DNA from 2 places in the Enterobacter sp. ECC-175 genome. Region 1 is predicted to be linked to the other one. Evidence: predicted binding sites of a transcription regulator. Region 1 holds the regulator's gene; the other holds the start of a gene.
The links. Region 1 encodes sigma-54, which starts transcription at its own class of promoters, with help from an activator protein. Its sites were predicted from a motif close to GTTGGCACANNTTTCGCTNT; they were not measured.
Positions count from the first base shown of each region.

Region 2: a site for sigma-54 is predicted at 3,103-3,122, ahead of glnK (P-II family nitrogen regulator). Genes of this name have one in related genera too.

Region 1 covers NZ_CP143776.1:43,392-51,666, reverse strand. Annotated here, with positions in the region: gene npr (PTS phosphocarrier protein NPr) at 1-224, opposite strand, end outside; gene rapZ (RNase adapter RapZ) at 221-1,075, opposite strand; gene ptsN (PTS IIA-like nitrogen regulatory protein PtsN) at 1,121-1,612, opposite strand; gene hpf (ribosome hibernation promoting factor) at 1,695-1,982, opposite strand; gene rpoN (RNA polymerase factor sigma-54) at 2,005-3,438, opposite strand; gene lptB (LPS export ABC transporter ATP-binding protein) at 3,486-4,211, opposite strand; gene lptA (lipopolysaccharide ABC transporter substrate-binding protein LptA) at 4,218-4,766, opposite strand; gene lptC (LPS export ABC transporter periplasmic protein LptC) at 4,735-5,310, opposite strand; gene kdsC (3-deoxy-manno-octulosonate-8-phosphatase KdsC) at 5,307-5,873, opposite strand; gene kdsD (arabinose-5-phosphate isomerase KdsD) at 5,888-6,874, opposite strand; gene V1599_RS00250 (calcium/sodium antiporter) at 6,888-7,865, opposite strand; gene mlaF (phospholipid ABC transporter ATP-binding protein MlaF) at 8,091-8,275, shown strand, end outside.
Region 2 covers NZ_CP143776.1:1,645,690-1,653,964, reverse strand. Annotated here, with positions in the region: gene V1599_RS07770 (YbaY family lipoprotein) at 1-239, opposite strand, end outside; gene tesB (acyl-CoA thioesterase II) at 444-1,304, shown strand; gene amtB (ammonium transporter AmtB) at 1,390-2,676, opposite strand; gene glnK (P-II family nitrogen regulator) at 2,712-3,050, opposite strand; gene V1599_RS07750 (SmdB family multidrug efflux ABC transporter permease/ATP-binding protein) at 3,274-5,055, opposite strand; gene V1599_RS07745 (SmdA family multidrug ABC transporter permease/ATP-binding protein) at 5,048-6,820, opposite strand; gene V1599_RS07740 (Lrp/AsnC family transcriptional regulator) at 6,851-7,309, opposite strand; gene V1599_RS07735 (PLP-dependent cysteine synthase family protein) at 7,425-8,275, shown strand, end outside.

The DNA.
Region 1 (8,275 bases):
GCTTCCTCTTCCTGAGGGCCAGTGGCTTCCACTTCAATCTGACGGCCTTTGGCTGAATCCAGCATCAGCAGCGCGATCACGCTGTTGGCTTCGGCTTCGGTGCCCTCGTCGTTACGCAGCAGAACCTCTGCATCGAAACCCTGCATCAGCTCAAACAGCTTCATCGCCGGGCGGGCGTGCATGCCCAGCTTGTTGGTGATCTCAACGGTCTGTTTTACGGTCATGTTTTACGTTTTTCCAGCGTGCGATGACGGGACTGAACGTTCTTCCCGCGCGAGCGGAAGTAGTCGGCCAGCTGTTCGGCGATATAGACCGAACGATGTTTACCGCCGGTACAGCCAATCGCCACCGTCAGGTAGCTACGGTTGTTGGTCTCCAGCATAGGTAACCATAGCTCAAGGTAGCTTCGCGTCTGGTAAATAAAATTGTGAACTTCTGTGTGTCTGTCGAGGAACGCCGCCACGGGCTTATCGAGGCCGGTCATTGGGCGCAGCTTAGGGTCCCAGTGCGGGTTCGGCAGGAAGCGCACGTCGAAAACATAATCTGCATCGATAGGAATGCCGTGCTTGAAGCCGAAGGATTCAAACACCATCGTCAGCTCGCGCTCGCGTTTGCCCAGCAACCGGGTGCGCAGCATTTCCGCCAGCTCATGCACGGACATTTCGGAGGTGTCGACAATCAGGTCGGCGCGGGAGCGTAGCGGCTCCAGCAGATCGCTCTCCTCGTCGATGGCGCTTTCCAGCGAGAGATTTTTACTGGAAAGAGGATGCAAACGACGCGTGTCGCTGTAGCGACGGATCAGCGTATTGCGGTCAGCATCAAGGAACAGCAGCTGAGGCGAGAAGGCTTCCGGCAGGCTATTCATTGCCTGTTCAAAAACTTCAGGTGATTCCGGCATATTACGGACGTCAATGCTGACTGCCGCCGAGATTTGTCTGTCTGCGAGCGTGCGGGCCAGATCGGGCAGCAGCACCACCGGCAGGTTATCTACGCAGTAAAAGCCCATATCTTCCAGCGCGCGCAGGGCCACGGACTTTCCCGAACCCGAACGACCGCTGACGATCATCAGCACCATGTTCCGTTTCTCCTCAGGGCAACAGATGTGAAGGTCATCTCCCGGTTACTCATCTTCCTGGCGGCCTTCTGATTCCGTGATAATTTGATATAGCTCTTCATCACTTTGCGCGGAGCGCAGCCGACGACAAATGGTTTTATCCGCCAGACGTTTCGCGACCAGCGAAAGGGTATGCAGATGCGTTTTCGTCTGGTCCGCGGGCACCAGCAGCGCGAAGAGGAGATCGACGGGCTGGTTATCGATAGCGTCGAAGGCGATTGGCGTTTCGAGCTGCACGAAAACACCGACGGCACGCAGGGTGTCTTCTTCCAGTTTGCCGTGGGGGATCGCAATGCCGTTGCCGATGCCGGTACTGCCCATTTTTTCGCGGGTCAGAATGGCTTCGAACACGACCTGCGGCGGCAGGCCCAGCTGTTTCGCGGCCAGTTCACTGATGATCTCCAGCGCACGTTTTTTGCTCTGGCAGTGAACGCCACTGCGGGTACATTCCTGGTTAAGGACATTGCTCAGTTGAAGAGCGGAATCGTTGTTCATCATAATTTCACCTAAGCGCTAACTGTACAAATGGCCCGTTGTGCTCCACAACAGGCCGTCCTGCACCCGTTAACTGCCCGGACAATTAGTGTTGTTTCAGTTTATCTTTATGTTTATTAAGCTGTCGCGCAAGCTTGTCAATCAAGCCGTCGATAGCAGCGTACATGTCTTGCCCTTCCGCACTGGCATGAAGTTCACCCCCGTTAACGTGCAGGGTGGCATCCGAGATGTGAGTCACTTTCTCCACTTTTAACACAATATAGACCTGATTGATCCTTTCGAAATACTGCTCGAGCTTGGCGAACTTCGTGTTCAAAAACTCACGTAAGGCGTCAGTAATTTCGACATTGTGTCCTGTGATATTGAGCTGCATAGTGTCTTCCTTATCGGTTGTGTCACACCAGTTGTTTACGCTGGTTTGACGGCGGAATGGATAAAGACTCTCGATACTTCGCAACGGTACGTCGTGCCACCATAATACCCTGGTCGGACAGCAGGGTGGTCAACTTACTGTCGCTCAGTGGCTTCGCGGGGTTTTCCGCGGCGATCAACTTCTTCACCAGCGCGCGAATTGCCGTTGACGAGGCTTCGCCGCCGCCCTCGGTGTTCACGTGGCTGGAGAAGAAATACTTAAGCTCAAATATGCCGCGCGGACTGTGCAAATACTTTTGCGTGGTCACGCGAGAAATGGTTGATTCATGCATCTCGACGGCCTGGGCGATATCGGCCAGCACCATCGGTTTCATAAACTCTTCGCCTTGTTCAAAGAAGGCCTGCTGCTGTTCAACAATGCAGCGGCTGACGCGCAGCAGCGTATCGTTTCGGCTTTCAAGGCTTTTAATCAGCCATCGTGCTTCCTGTAAATTACTGCGAATGTATTGATTATCGGAATCGTTACGCGCGCTGGTGCACAGGGAGGCGTACTGCTGATTGATTTGCAGGCGAGGAAGGCTGTCGGAATTGAGTTCAACGATCCATCTATCGTTATGCTTTCTCACCAGCACGTCCGGAATCACGTATTCCGGTTCGCTGGTCTGGATCGACTGCCCGGGACGCGGATCGAGCGACTGGATCAGGTTTACCGCTTCCTTCAGCACCTCTTCTTTGAGGCGCGTTACGCGCATGAGCGAGCGGAAATCGTGGTTAGCCAGCAGATCGAGATGTTCGCTGATGATCAGGCGGGCTTCGTCAATCCAGGGCACGCCCTTGTCGAACTGGGAGAGCTGGATCAGCAGGCAGTCGCGCAGATCTTTCGCCGCCACGCCCACCGGGTCAAAGCGCTGAATGCGTTTTAAAACGGCTTCCACCTCTTCGAGTTCGATCTCGTCGTTACCGATGCTTTCGAGAATATCGTCCAGCGTGACGGTTAAATACCCGGTGTCATCAACGGCGTCGACAATCGAGGTCGCAATGGCGCGATCGGTATCGGAGAAAGGCGTCAGCTCCACCTGCCACATCAGGTAATCCTGTAGCGACTGGGTGGTTTCCCCCTGATAAACGGGCAGCTCGTCATCCTGATAGTCAGCGCGCGTGCCTGAAGGGGTACCCGCAGTGTAGATTTCATCCCAGCTGGCATCGAGAGGAAGCTCATCCGGCATCTCTTTTTGCTCAAGGGCGTCAGCGGTGTCGAGCGTTTCGGTATCCTGCGTTTGCTGAGCGTCTACTTCTTCATGAAGATCGGTTTGCTCCAGCAGCGGGTTACTGTCCAGCGCCTGCTGGAGCTCCTGCTGGAGTTCTAACGTGGACAGCTGCAACAGGCGGATTGCCTGCTGGAGCTGAGGCGTCATCGCCAGTTGTTGGCTCAGCCTTAATTGCAAACCTTGCTTCATATTCAGAGCATTTTTCTCCGCGCCGGCGTTACGTTACCTCTACCCTATCAGAGTCTGAAGTCTTCCCCAAGGTAGACGCGCTTAACATGCTCATCTTCAAGGATCTGCTGCGGCGTACCGTGGGCAATCAAATGGCCCTGGCTCACGATATACGCACGTTCACAAACGGCCAGCGTTTCGCGAACGTTGTGGTCGGTGATCAGCACGCCAAGCCCGCTGTCGCGCAGATGCTCGATAATACGTTTGATATCGATGACGGAAATCGGGTCAACGCCCGCAAACGGTTCATCCAGCAGAATGAATTTTGGGTTGGCTGCCAGCGCGCGGGCAATCTCAACGCGGCGGCGTTCACCGCCGGAGAGCGCCTGGCCGAGGCTGTCGCGCAGGTGTTCGATGTGGAACTCTTCCATCAGCTCGTTCGCGCGGTCGGTGCGCTGCTCGCTGGTGAGATCGTCACGGATCTGGAGCACGGCCATCAGGTTATCGAAAACGCTCAGGCGACGGAAAATGGACGCTTCCTGGGGCAGGTAGCCTATGCCACGACGCGCGCGCGCGTGCAGCGGCAGCAGGCTGATATCTTCATCATCGATGATGATATTGCCCGCATCGCGAGGCACGATGCCCACAACCATGTAAAAGGTGGTGGTTTTACCCGCACCGTTTGGGCCAAGCAGGCCGACGATTTCGCCTGAATTCACGGTCAGACTGACATCTTCCACGACGCGGCGGCCCTTATAGGCCTTCGCGAGATTTTTAGCAGTTAATGTTGCCATAACGAATTAGTTACTCTTCTTCTGTGCCGGGGCCTGGCTTTTATCCTGCAGCTGAGACGGAACAAGCACGGTAGTCACGCGTTTGCCTTTCTCGCTGGAGGCCTGCATTTTCTGCTCTTTCACCAGGTAGGTGATCTTGTCGCCGGTAATATTGCTGTCCAGCTGTTCCAGATAGGCGTTACCGGTTAGGATGACGAGATCTTTCGCCAGCTCATAGTGCATGTGCGAGGCACGGCCTTTGACCGGCTTTCCGTTATCCTGCATCTGGTAGAAGGTCGCCGGATTGCCGTAGCCATCAATAATCTCTTTGCCCTGTTCACCGCCTGGGCGAGTGACCACCACTTTATCGGCGTTGATTTTGATCGTGCCCTGAGTCATCACAACGTTGCCGGTGAACGTAACGACATTACCCTGCATATCAAGCGACTGCGTGTCGGATTCGATATGGATCGGCTGTTCGGTGTCACCCGTCACGGCAAGCGCGGGAAGGCTGGCCGCCAGCAGCGCGCTGGCAATAACAACTTTAAGGCTGAGTTTGTTTGTTTTGAATTTCATAAGAGGTTCTAACCTTTTCAATCAGCTCGGCGTTTTTGCTGCGTAAGTTCCCGCGCATTTTCATACCGCTGGAATTAAATGTGGTGCCGTACAATGTCACCAGATCCTGTGACGTCACGTCCTGAGTCACCAGGTTAATCTGGGCGTTATCCGTCGTGATTTTGCGCAGTTGTGCGTCAGGGGTCAGGGCGTTGACTTCAACATGGCCATACAGATAAAGCATACGGTCATTCGTTAATTTTGCTTTGTCAGCCTTAATCGACCACGTCGGGACTTTATCGGTATCAAAGGTGGTCATGATCGGTTGCGTAAACCATGAAACGCTGTCATCCGAGAAATATTCAACGTGCTGTGCAATCAGGCGATAGTTCAGCGCACCTTCCGGGCTGTAGACCACGGTGTCGCTATGATCGCTTTTATACGTAGGCTCGCTGGTGTTGACGACTTCGGTCTGGCTATCGTCACGGTCAGCGAGATTGACGCCAATCAGTATCAGTGCGACAAGCGTTAGCAGAATGATAACCCAACGTCTGGTTTTACTCATATCGATTGCCCTTTGGCCTCATCAAGCTTGCCCTGCGCCAGCAGCAGCAGATCGCAGACTTCCCGTACGGCACCGCGCCCGCCGTTAATGTGGGTAACATAGTCAGCCCGCGGGATCAGCAGCGGATGCGCGTCGGCAACGGCGATACTCAGCCCCACTTCTGCCATGACCGGCCAGTCGATGAGGTCGTCCCCCACGTAGGCCACGTTTTCCGGGGCAATAGCCAGTTTTGCCAGCAAATCCCTGAAGGCGACCATCTTGTCAGATTGCCCCTGATACAGATGGGTAATGCCGAGCGTTTCGCAGCGGTCTTCTACCAGTTTAGCTTTTCGTCCGGTGATGATGGCAACTTCGATACCGGACGTGAGCGCACAGCGAATGCCGTAGCCGTCGCGCACGTTGAAGGCTTTAAGCTCTTCGCCGTTGTTGCCCATATAAATCAGGCCATCGGAGAGCACGCCATCCACATCAAGGATCAAGAGACGGATGTTTTCCGCCTTTGCCATCATGCTCGCGCTGACCGGACCATAACAGGTTGCAAGGGATGCACCCGCATTACTCATTGTCTTATCCTTCATTACACTACGCCAGCGCGCAGCAGATCATGCATATGTACCACACCCAGCAGTTGGTCGCCATCGGCAACCATCACTGAGGTGATATGTCGGGACTGCATCAGGTTCAGCACGTCCACGGCCAGCGTACCCGGGCGGACGCGAATGCCGCCGGATGTCATGACGTCGGCGATGCCTAGCGTACGCACGTCAACGCCCATATCGAACACGCGGCGCAGATCGCCATCGGTGAAAATGCCCTGGATTTTCATCAGGTCGTCGCAGATTACCGTCATGCCCAGATTTTTACGGGTGATCTCCAGCAGCGCATCGCGCAGGGAGGCCTCTTTGCTGACGTGAGGGATCTCATCGCCCGTGTGCATAATATCGTTAACCCGCAGCAGCAGCTTGCGCCCAAGCGCGCCGCCGGGATGGGAAAGCGCGAAATCTTCGGGAGTGAAGCCACGGGCCTCCAGCAGCGCGACGGCGAGTGCATCGCCCATGACCAGCGCGGCGGTGGTACTGGAGGTAGGAGCCAGGCCCAGCGGACAGGCTTCCTTCGGCACTTTGACGCAAAGATGGATATCCGCCGCGCGCGCCATGCTGCTTTCCGGGCGGCTGGTCATGCAAATCAGCGGAACATGCAGCCGCTTCAGGACTGGGATCAGCGCCAGTATTTCGTTGGACTCGCCGGAGTTTGACAGGGCAATAACCACATCCTGAGGCGTCACCATTCCCAGATCGCCGTGCGCGGCTTCACCAGGGTGAACGAAAAACGACGAAGTCCCCGTGCTGGCGAAGGTGGCCGCCATTTTGCGTCCAATGTGGCCGGATTTCCCCATCCCCATCACCACGACTTTACCCGCACAGTGGAATATCTTCTCACAGGCCAGGCTGAAATCCTGATTAATATACTGATCTAACTGCGCCAGACCTTCACGTTCAATCTCCAGAACGTTTTTTCCCGCTTTCTGAAAGTCAAAACCCGGCTGCAATTCTATTTGCGACATAATGCGTTTCCGTTTACCCAGAGAGAAGAGGCGAAAGCCAGTAGAGCATCGCCATCCATACGATAAAACCACCCGTCAGCAGCGCGCCCGCGCCTTTGCCGATCTGTCTTTTACGCCGCCAGCAGAGCAGGGCGAAAATCACGCTGACCAGCAGCATCACCCCGTAGTCGCGTGAGAAAGCCAGCGGATTAAACGCGCCTGGCGATATCAGGGCAGGGAGGCCCGTCACGATGGCAATGTTGAAAATGTTGGAGCCGATAATGGTGCCAATGGCGATATCGTCTTCGCCCTTGCGCGCGCCCGCGATGGCGGTAGCAAGCTCCGGCAGGCTAGTGCCGATGGCGATAACCGTCAGGCCAATCGTCAGCTCGCTCATCGCGAAGTAGTTCGCCAGCACCGTGGCGTTATCCACCACCATTCGCGTTGCCATCGGCATAATAATTAGCGCGACGCCGAGCCAGAGCAGGGCAACGGGCAATGTTCCTTCTCGCGGGAGCTCCGCCACATGTTCGCGCGTGAGGCTATCGCTGCCCTGTTTTTCAGCCAGGCTCGCTATCTTAACGCTGTAAAACAGCCAAACCACGGCCAGCGCCAGCAGGAAAATGCCATCCCCAACGCTAAGCACGCCATCATACAATACGCAGCCCGCCAGCAGGCTTACGATCAACATTAGCGGCAATTCTCGGCGCAGAACATCAGAATGTACGCGAAATGGATGCAGCAGCGCCGCCAGGCCTAAAATGAGCAGAATATTGACGATGTTAGAGCCGAGCCCGGTACCAATAGCGAGATCGACCTGGCCATGAAGCGAAGCCGACACTGACACAATGATTTCGGGAAGAGAGGTTCCCACGCTGACGACCGTCATGCCAATAATCATGGGCGGCATACCGATCAGGCGGCACAATATGGATGCAGCAAATACTAAACGGTCAGCACTGTAGACCACTAAAAGTAAACCGATTATTAACAGTGCTGTCGCTAAAAGCATCAAAAGTCCTTTCTTCAGGTATACTCGCCGGTCCACCACGCTGAATGTGTGGCGCTGCATACAGTCTGAACGTAACGAATTCCTAATTTTGACTTTATGCGCCGGAAAAGTAAAACAAATGCCAGCTTTCGCTAACCTCGATAGTGATTATTCTGTAAAAATATCGGGTTTAGGGCTGAATTAAGCGCCATGCTTAACGTGTACCTGGTAAGAAAGGAACCATAAATGAGCCAAACGACGGCGAATTTGGTCGATGTCCGTGGTGTCAGCTTTTCTCGCGGCAACCGATTGATATTTGATGATATTTCGTTGACCGTTCCCCGTGGCAAGATCACTGCCATCATGGGGCCATCAGGGATCGGTAAAACAACGCTGCTACGCCTTATTGGTGGTCAAATTCCCCCCGATAG
Region 2 (8,275 bases), 1.6 Mb from region 1:
GGAGCATCGGCCAGCGACGCATCAGACAGCGTAACGGTTAACACCGCGTCCGGCGGCAGCGCTACTTTCTGTTTAATCCAGACCGTACCGGAAACATTCGGTTGCTGAATGGCCTGCTGTGATGGGGTATTGATCCCGTTTTGACCTGCTGTTGGCACCGGCACATCGGCACTCTTACCGGCACAGGCGGACAGCGCCACCGCAATTGCCACACCACTTACCATAGGCACGAGTTTCATTGAAGTCTCCTTATCATCAATGCACCAGCGGGATCGATCCCATCTGATGTCGTTTCATTCACATAACGTAAACAAGTGTGGCACAAATCACGGATTTATGCTTAATTTCGCCCGGATATTAAGATTATTCTACCCGTCGGACCACTTACATTTCTGGGTTATAATCAGCGTATCTTTCGCTACGGCGTTTTATTGAGGACCACTATGAGTCAGGCACTGAACAATCTGCTGACATTACTGAATCTGGAAAAAATTGAGGAAGGGCTCTACCGCGGGCAAAGCGAAGATTTAGGCCTGCGCCAGGTCTTCGGCGGGCAGGTCGTGGGGCAGGCGCTGTATGCCGCAAAGGAGACCGTTCCGGCAGACCGTCTGGTGCACTCCTTCCATAGCTACTTTCTGCGCCCTGGCGATAGCGCAAAGCCGATCGTGTACGACGTTGAGGTGCTTCGCGACGGCAACAGCTTTAGCGCGCGACGCGTGGCGGCGATACAGCACGGTAAGCCGATCTTCTACATGACCGCCTCTTTCCAGGCGCCGGAGCCGGGCTACGAGCATCAAAAAACGATGCCGCCTGCGCCGTCGCCGGACGATCTGAAATCAGAGACGGAGATCGCCCGCGCGCTCGCCCACCTGCTGCCCCCGCAGGCGAAGGAAAAATTCCTGTGCGACAAGCCGCTGGAGATCCGCCCGGTGGAATTTCACAACCCGATGAAGGGACATACCGCCGAGCCAAAACGCCAGGTCTGGATGCGCGCCAACGGCACGGTGCCGGAGGATTTTCGCGTCCATCAGAACCTGCTGGGCTATGCGTCTGATTTCAATTTCCTTCCGGTTGCGCTTCAGCCGCACGGCGTCGGATTCCTGGAAAAAGGGATGCAGGTTGCGACTATCGACCACTCGATGTGGTTCCACCGTCCGTTTGATATGAACGACTGGCTGCTCTATAGCGTTGAGAGCACGTCGGCCTCGAGCGCGCGCGGGTTTGTGCGCGGTGAGTTCTACACAAAGGATGGCGTTCTGGTGGCGTCAACGGTGCAGGAAGGGGTGATGCGCAATCGCGGGTGATCATTGTGCGGCCTGCTGCCCTCTCCCACGGGGAGAGGAAACAAGTACTCAAAACGGCAACTGACGCTGCCGTTTTGCTGTTTATTTATGCATTATACGCATTCTCGCCGTGGCTGTTGACGTCCAGCCCCTCGCGCTCCTGCTCTTCCGGTACGCGCAGGCCAACCGTCATGTCCGCCAGCTTGTAGCCGATAAACGCCACTACGCCGGACCAGACCACGGTGATGCCGATGCTTTCCAGCTGTACCAGCACCTGATGAACCATGGTCACGCCCTCCGCGTAGCCCACGCCGCCCAGCGATTTCGCCGCGAAGATGCCCGTCATAATACAGCCGACGATCCCACAAACGCCGTGGACGCCGAATACGTCGCAAGGGTCGTCAACGCGCAGCACGCGCTTCAGCGCGGTAACGCCCCACAGGCCCGCCAGACCGGCGACCAGACCGACGAGCAACGCGCCGCCCACGCCCACATAACCACAGGCTGGCGTGATCCCGACCAGGCCGGCAATCGCACCGGAACAGGCGCCCAGCAGCGACGGCTTGCCGCGAACGGCCCACTCGCCAAATACCCAGGAGAGGATGGCCCCCGCCGTGGCAACAACGGTGTTAACGAAAGCCAGAGCCGCGATTTCGTTCGCCGCGCTGGCAGAGCCCGCGTTGAAGCCAAACCAGCCGAAGTAGAGGATCGCCGTACCGGTAAACACCATCGGCAGGTTATGCGGTTTGAACGCCTCTTTGCCAAAGCCCACGCGCTTGCCGATCAGGTAGGCGCCTACCAGGCCCGCCACCGCGGCGTTAATGTGGACAACGGTACCGCCCGCAAAGTCCAGCGCACCGTGTGACGCCAGCAGGCCGCCGCCCCAGACCATGTGCGCAATCGGTACGTAAGAGAGAGTCAGCCAGACCACCACGAAAATCAGCACCGCCGAGAAGCGGATGCGCTCCGCCAGCGCGCCGACGATCAGCCCCACGGTGATACAGGCGAACGAGCCCTGAAACGCGACGTGGATGTACTGGTAGAAGCTCCCCATCAGCGCGGTCAATTCGATGTTTTTGAGCATCGCCCAGTTAAAGTTGCCGAAGAAGGCGTTGCCTTCCCCGAAGGCCAGCGAATAGCCGTACACCACCCACAGCACGCAGACCAGCGCGAAGGTCACGGCAACCTGGGTCAACATGGACAGCACGTTTTTACCGCGGATCAGGCCGCCGTAAAACAGCGCAATGCCCGGGATAGTCATGAACAGCACCAGGGCGGTGCAGATCATCATAAACGCGTTGTCGGCTTTATCCGCTACCGTAGGGGCAGCCATCGCCACACCCGGCAGCAGCGCCAACGATGCCAGACCTGTTTTCATTTTTGCTATCTTCATTTTCTCGATCCCTATCACTGTGTGCCAGGCGTTATTTACAGTGCCGCTTCGTCAGATTCGCCGGTACGGATGCGAATGACGCGCTGCAGTTCGGCAACGAAAATTTTGCCGTCGCCAATTTTTCCGGTATAGGCCGCTTTGCTCACCGCATCAACGACCTCATCGAGCTGATCGTCGGCAATCGCGACGTCTATTTTCACTTTCGGCAGAAAGTTGACGCTGTACTCCGCTCCACGATAGAGCTCGGCATGCCCCTTCTGACGACCAAAGCCTTTCACTTCGGTGACCGTCAGGCCCTGAATGCCCATGGAAGAGAGCGCTTCACGCACGTCTTCAAGTTTGAATGGTTTAATAATCACCGTAACCAGCTTCATAAATCCTCTCCAGTCAGAATTTGCCAATGGCCGCAGCTCACACGAAGAAGCTATTGCAAGCGGTGTGCCAGAAAAGAGAAAAGTGGGAATACGCGGTTGAACGCGCGTAAATGCGCGGGAAGGAAACGTCGGGCGAAAAAAAAACGCACCATGGCAGTGCATGGCGCGTTTCCGTTTTGCACCAACAGCGACGAGGGTCAGCGCATTGCCTGCTTTTAGTGCATCAGGCGCTAAGGGTCTCTTCTTCGCGCGCGCTGGCGGCCAGCTCTTCGCCCGCCAGCTGGAGCTGATACATCTGCCAGTAGCGGCCTTTAGCCTCCAGCAGCTGTTTGTGCGTCCCGCGCTCGACGGCCTGTCCGCGATGCAGCACCAGAATGGTGTCTGCCTCAACGATCGTGGAAAGGCGGTGGGCAATTACCACCAGCGTCGTATGGTCGCGAACGGCGGCCAGCGCCTGCTGGATGGCCTGCTCCGTGCCGGAGTCGATGCTGGCCGTCGCTTCATCCAGGATCAGCACCTGCGGCGTCTCAATCAGCACGCGCGCCAGCGCCAGAAGCTGCTTTTGGCCGACGGAGAGGTTATTCCCCTGCTCGCCCAGCTTCGTATTGATCCCGTCGCTGAACCCGCGCGCCAGCTCCGCCAGCTGCACTTTTTCCAGCACGTCCCACACCTGCTCCTGGGTGTACGGACGGCCCAGCGTGACGTTGGCATAGAACGTATCCGCGAGCACGACAGGATCTTGCTGCACCATCGCCACGCCTTTGCGCAGCACGCCATGGCTGAGCGAGGCGAGCGGACGGCCGTCCAGGCGGATTTCCCCCTGCGTTAACGGGTAGTAGCCCATCAGCAGGCTGGCGAGCGTACTTTTGCCGCTGCCGGTGTGCCCGACAAGGGCCACAAAGCCGCGCGACGGAACCTCGAGGTTAATATTCTGCAGCACCAGCCGGTCTTCACGATAGGCAAATGAGACGTCATCGAACGCGATGCTGCCGCTTTGCAGAGGGCGCTCGTCGCTGCCGTAGGTCTGCCGCGGCCGGTCCATCAGTTCGAACACGCGCTCCCCGGCTACCACCGCCTGCTGCAGCATCGACTGCTGGGTTGTTAGCTCGATCAGCGGCTCGTTAAGCCGCCCAAGATAGCTGATGAACGCGTACAGCACGCCCACTTCAATAGTGCCGCGCGTCGTCAGGCCAAACAGCATCAGCAGCCCGCACAGCACCAGTGCGGAGAAGAGGCTTAATAGCGGACGCAGCAGAAAGCCGTCAAGGCGCAGGGTTTGCATGCGCGCCATATAGTGCGAGCGGCTGGCTTCGCCCATGCGTTCGCCAAACCGCGCCTGCTGGCGGAACTGCTGGATCACGCTCATGCCGTTAATCACTTCGTTGAAGCCGTCGTTGATGTCCGCCAGATAGGCGCGCACGCGGCGAACGATCGGCGTGCTGTAGCGCTGGTAAATCACCATCACGATCAGCACCGCCGGGAAGATGGTGATGGCCACCAGCGCCATGCGCCAGTCAAGGCTGAACATCGCCACCAGCATCGCACCAATCAGCGCCGCGCTGCGCAGCACGGTGGCGACGACGGTGACGTAAAGATCGCGAATCACCTCGGTATCGTTAGTGACGCGAGAAATCACCTGCCCGACCGGCTGGGTATCGAACTCGCTGAGCGGCTGGCGCAGCGCCGCATCCATCACGTCCGTTCGCAGCTGCTGTACCACGCCAACGGCCGCCCGGTTAAAGAGCAGAGACTGGGCGTAGTGCAGCGAGGCCGCGGTGATTTGCAGCCCCACATAGGCGACGCCAAGCCCGGCCACCAGCCCCAGCGGCATATAGCTCTTCGCCACCATATTGTCGATGAAGTAGCTAATGAGCAGCGGGCCGCTCACTTCGGCAATCGCCGCGATCCACAGCAGAAGCACGGCAATCGACAGCGGCTTGCGCCAGGGGGAGCCGTACGCCAGCAGGCGCTTGAGCGTTGGCCACAGCTGTCCAAAATTACGCATCTTTCGCCTCCTGCCCCTGCTCCGGAGCATCATCCAGCGCTGCTTCGAGCTGCTGGTAGCGGTACATATCGCGATACCAGCCCGGCCGATCGGCAAGCTGCTCGTGCTGGCCGCGCTGGGCAATATGCCCGTGCTGAAGCACTAAAATTTCATTGGCCTCCGTCAGCGCAGAAAGACGGTGGGCGCTGATGATCACCGTGCGCCCCTCGCCCCACTGGCGCAGGTTATGCAAGATCTGGTGCTCGGTGCGGCCGTCGACGGCAGAAAGCGCGTCGTCCAGGATCAGGATTTCAGCGTTCAGCAGCAGCGCGCGCGCAATGGAGATGCGCTGTTTTTGCCCGCCGGACAGCATTACGCCGCGCTCGCCCACTTCCGTTTCATAGCCCTGCGGCAGCCGCAAAATATCCTCGTGGACGCTGGCTAAGCGCGCCACGTGTTCAATCTCCTCCTGGGTTGCTGCCGGGCAGCCCAGCGCGATGTTGTTGGCGATGGTATCGGAGAATAAAAACGGCGTCTGGCTAACGACCGCCAGGCGGCTGCGCCAGTCGTCCAGCAGCAGCTCGGCGAGCGGAATATCGTGGAAGCGGATATCGCCCTGGGTGACGTCAAAGTGGCGCTGGAGCAGCGACAGAACGGTGCTTTTCCCCGCCCCCGTCGGGCCGCAGATCCCCAGCATTTGTCCTGGCTGCAGCGTGAAGTTGACGTTTTCCAGCACCGGCCGCTCCGCCTGCGGGTAGACAAACTCGCGAACAGACGCCTCAATCACCCCGCGGCCTTCAGGTACCGGCCTGGTGCCGTCGTTGACTACCGGCGCCTCGGCCAGCATCGCGCGGATGCGGCTGTAGGCGGCGCTGCCGCGCTCGACGATGTTAAACATCCAGGCCAGCGCCAGCATCGGCCAAATCATGAGCCCAAGGTACATCGCGAAGCTGGTCAGCTGGCCGAGCGTCATCGTGCCCCGCACGACCATCCAGCTTCCGCCGCCAACGGCCAGCAGGTTTGCCATCCCGATGGCGATATAGATCGTCGGGTCGAAACGGGCGTCGATACGCGCTACGCGCATGTTTTTCGCGCCGGTATCCGCCGCATCTGCGGCAAACAGCGAGGATTGACGGTCTTCCAGACCAAACGCCTTAATCATGCGGATGCTGGTCATGCTCTCCTGCGTGCGATCGTTCAGCGACGAAAACGCCGCCTGCGCCAGCTTGAAGCGCTCGTGCAGCTGTTCGCCAAAGCGGTTAATCGCCAGGGCCATGATCGGCATCGGCAGCAGCGCCAGCAGCGTCAGCTGCCAGCTTATCTGTGTAGACATGACGATCAGCACCGCACAGCCCATCACCAGCGAGTCCACCAGCGTGAGCACCCCTTCCCCTGCGGCAAACACCACGCGATCTACGTCGTTGGTCGCGCGGGCAATCAGATCCCCGGTGCGGTGGCGCAGATAAAATTCCGGATGCTGGCGGCTCAGCTGGCGGTAGAAATCTTCCCTAAGCTCAACGGCCAGCTGATAGGACGCGCCAAACAGCAGGACGCGCCAGACGTAGCGCAGCAGGTAGACGACGACGGCAGTGAGCACCAGCGTTCCAATCCACATCCACACCCGTGCGGCGGTGTAATGCTGTTCCGTAACGCCATCCACGACGTACCCGACCACCTTGGGTGGGATCAGCTGCAGAATGGCAATGATAATAAGCAGGAATACTGCGCCGAGATAGCGTTGCCATTCCCGACGAAAGTACCAGCTTAATTGGGCAAATAATCGCACGCGGTCTTTTCCTGAAGGTATTTTACTTGGTTATTCAATGGGTAATGCAGTGGTGTATTTAATCTGTTCCATCGCGAAACTCGAGGTGACGTCCGATAAGCCCGGGACGCTGTTGACCAGCCGCTTGTAGAAATCATCGTAACGCTTCATATCCGCCACCTGAACGCGCATCAGATAGTCGTATTCTCCCGCCATGCGCCAGAAGCCGAGCACCTCGGGCATCTCTGAAACCTGGGTAACGAAGCGGCAGTACCATTCGCTGCTGTGGTGCTGCGTTTTTATCAGAACAAAGGCCGTCAGCCCAAGCCCCAGCTTTTCGGGATCTAACAGCGCGACGCGCCCCAGCAGAATGCCGTCGTCTTCCAGCTTTTTCAGGCGCTTCCAGCACGGCGTGGTGGTCAGATTAACGGCATCTGCCAGCGCCTGCAAAGAGAGGGTGCAGTCGTTTTGCAGGAGTGAAAGCAGCTTGCGGTCAATTTTATCTAACATGCTCACCTCACAGAGAAAATTTTTCTCCCTTAATTCTATTTTAAAGGCCAGATAGCAACAATTTTTTCTGTGCTATTCGCTATGCTGGGCACAAAATGACAAACGGATAATTACGATGAATACCACCTGGGTTAAACATGCCATCAGCGAGATAAATGCCGACTATCAGCGTTCAGCAGATACCCATCTCATTCGCCTTGCCCTGCCTGGATTTCCCGGCATTCAGCTCTATCTGAAGGATGAGAGCACGCATCCTACCGGCAGCCTGAAGCATCGCCTTGCTCGGTCCCTGTTTCTGTACGGATTGTGCAACGGCTGGATTAACGAGGGCACGACGATTATTGAATCGTCATCCGGCTCGACCGCCGTCTCCGAAGCCTATTTTGCCCGCCTGCTGGGCCTGCCGTTCATCGCCGTGATGCCTTCCTGCACGGCAAAACGCAAAATCGAGCAGATTGAATTTTACGGCGGACGCTGCCACTTCGTGGAAAGCGCCTGTGAAATCTACGCCGCTTCCGAAATGCTGGCCCGCGAGCTTCGCGGCCACTACATGGACCAGTTCACCTTTGCCGAACGCGCGACCGACTGGCGCGGCAATAACAACATCGCGGACAGTATTTTCCGCCAGATGACCCACGAGCCGCATCCCGTTCCGTCTTACGTGGTGATGAGCGCGGGGACGGGCGGAACGTCGGCCACCATCGGCCGCTACATTCGCTGCCAGGGGTACGATACCCAGCTGATGGTGGTTGACCCGCAGAACTCCGTGTTCCTCGACTACTGGCAAACCCGCGATGCGGGCCTGCGCAGCCCCGTGGGGAGTAAAATTGAAGGAATTGGTCGCCCGCGCGTGGAGCCGTCTTTTATTCCTGACGTGGTAGACGAAATGCTCCGCGTGCCGGACGCCGCCAGCGTCGCTACGGCACACTGGCTGGAAACGCAGCTGGGCCGCAAGGTGGGAGCATC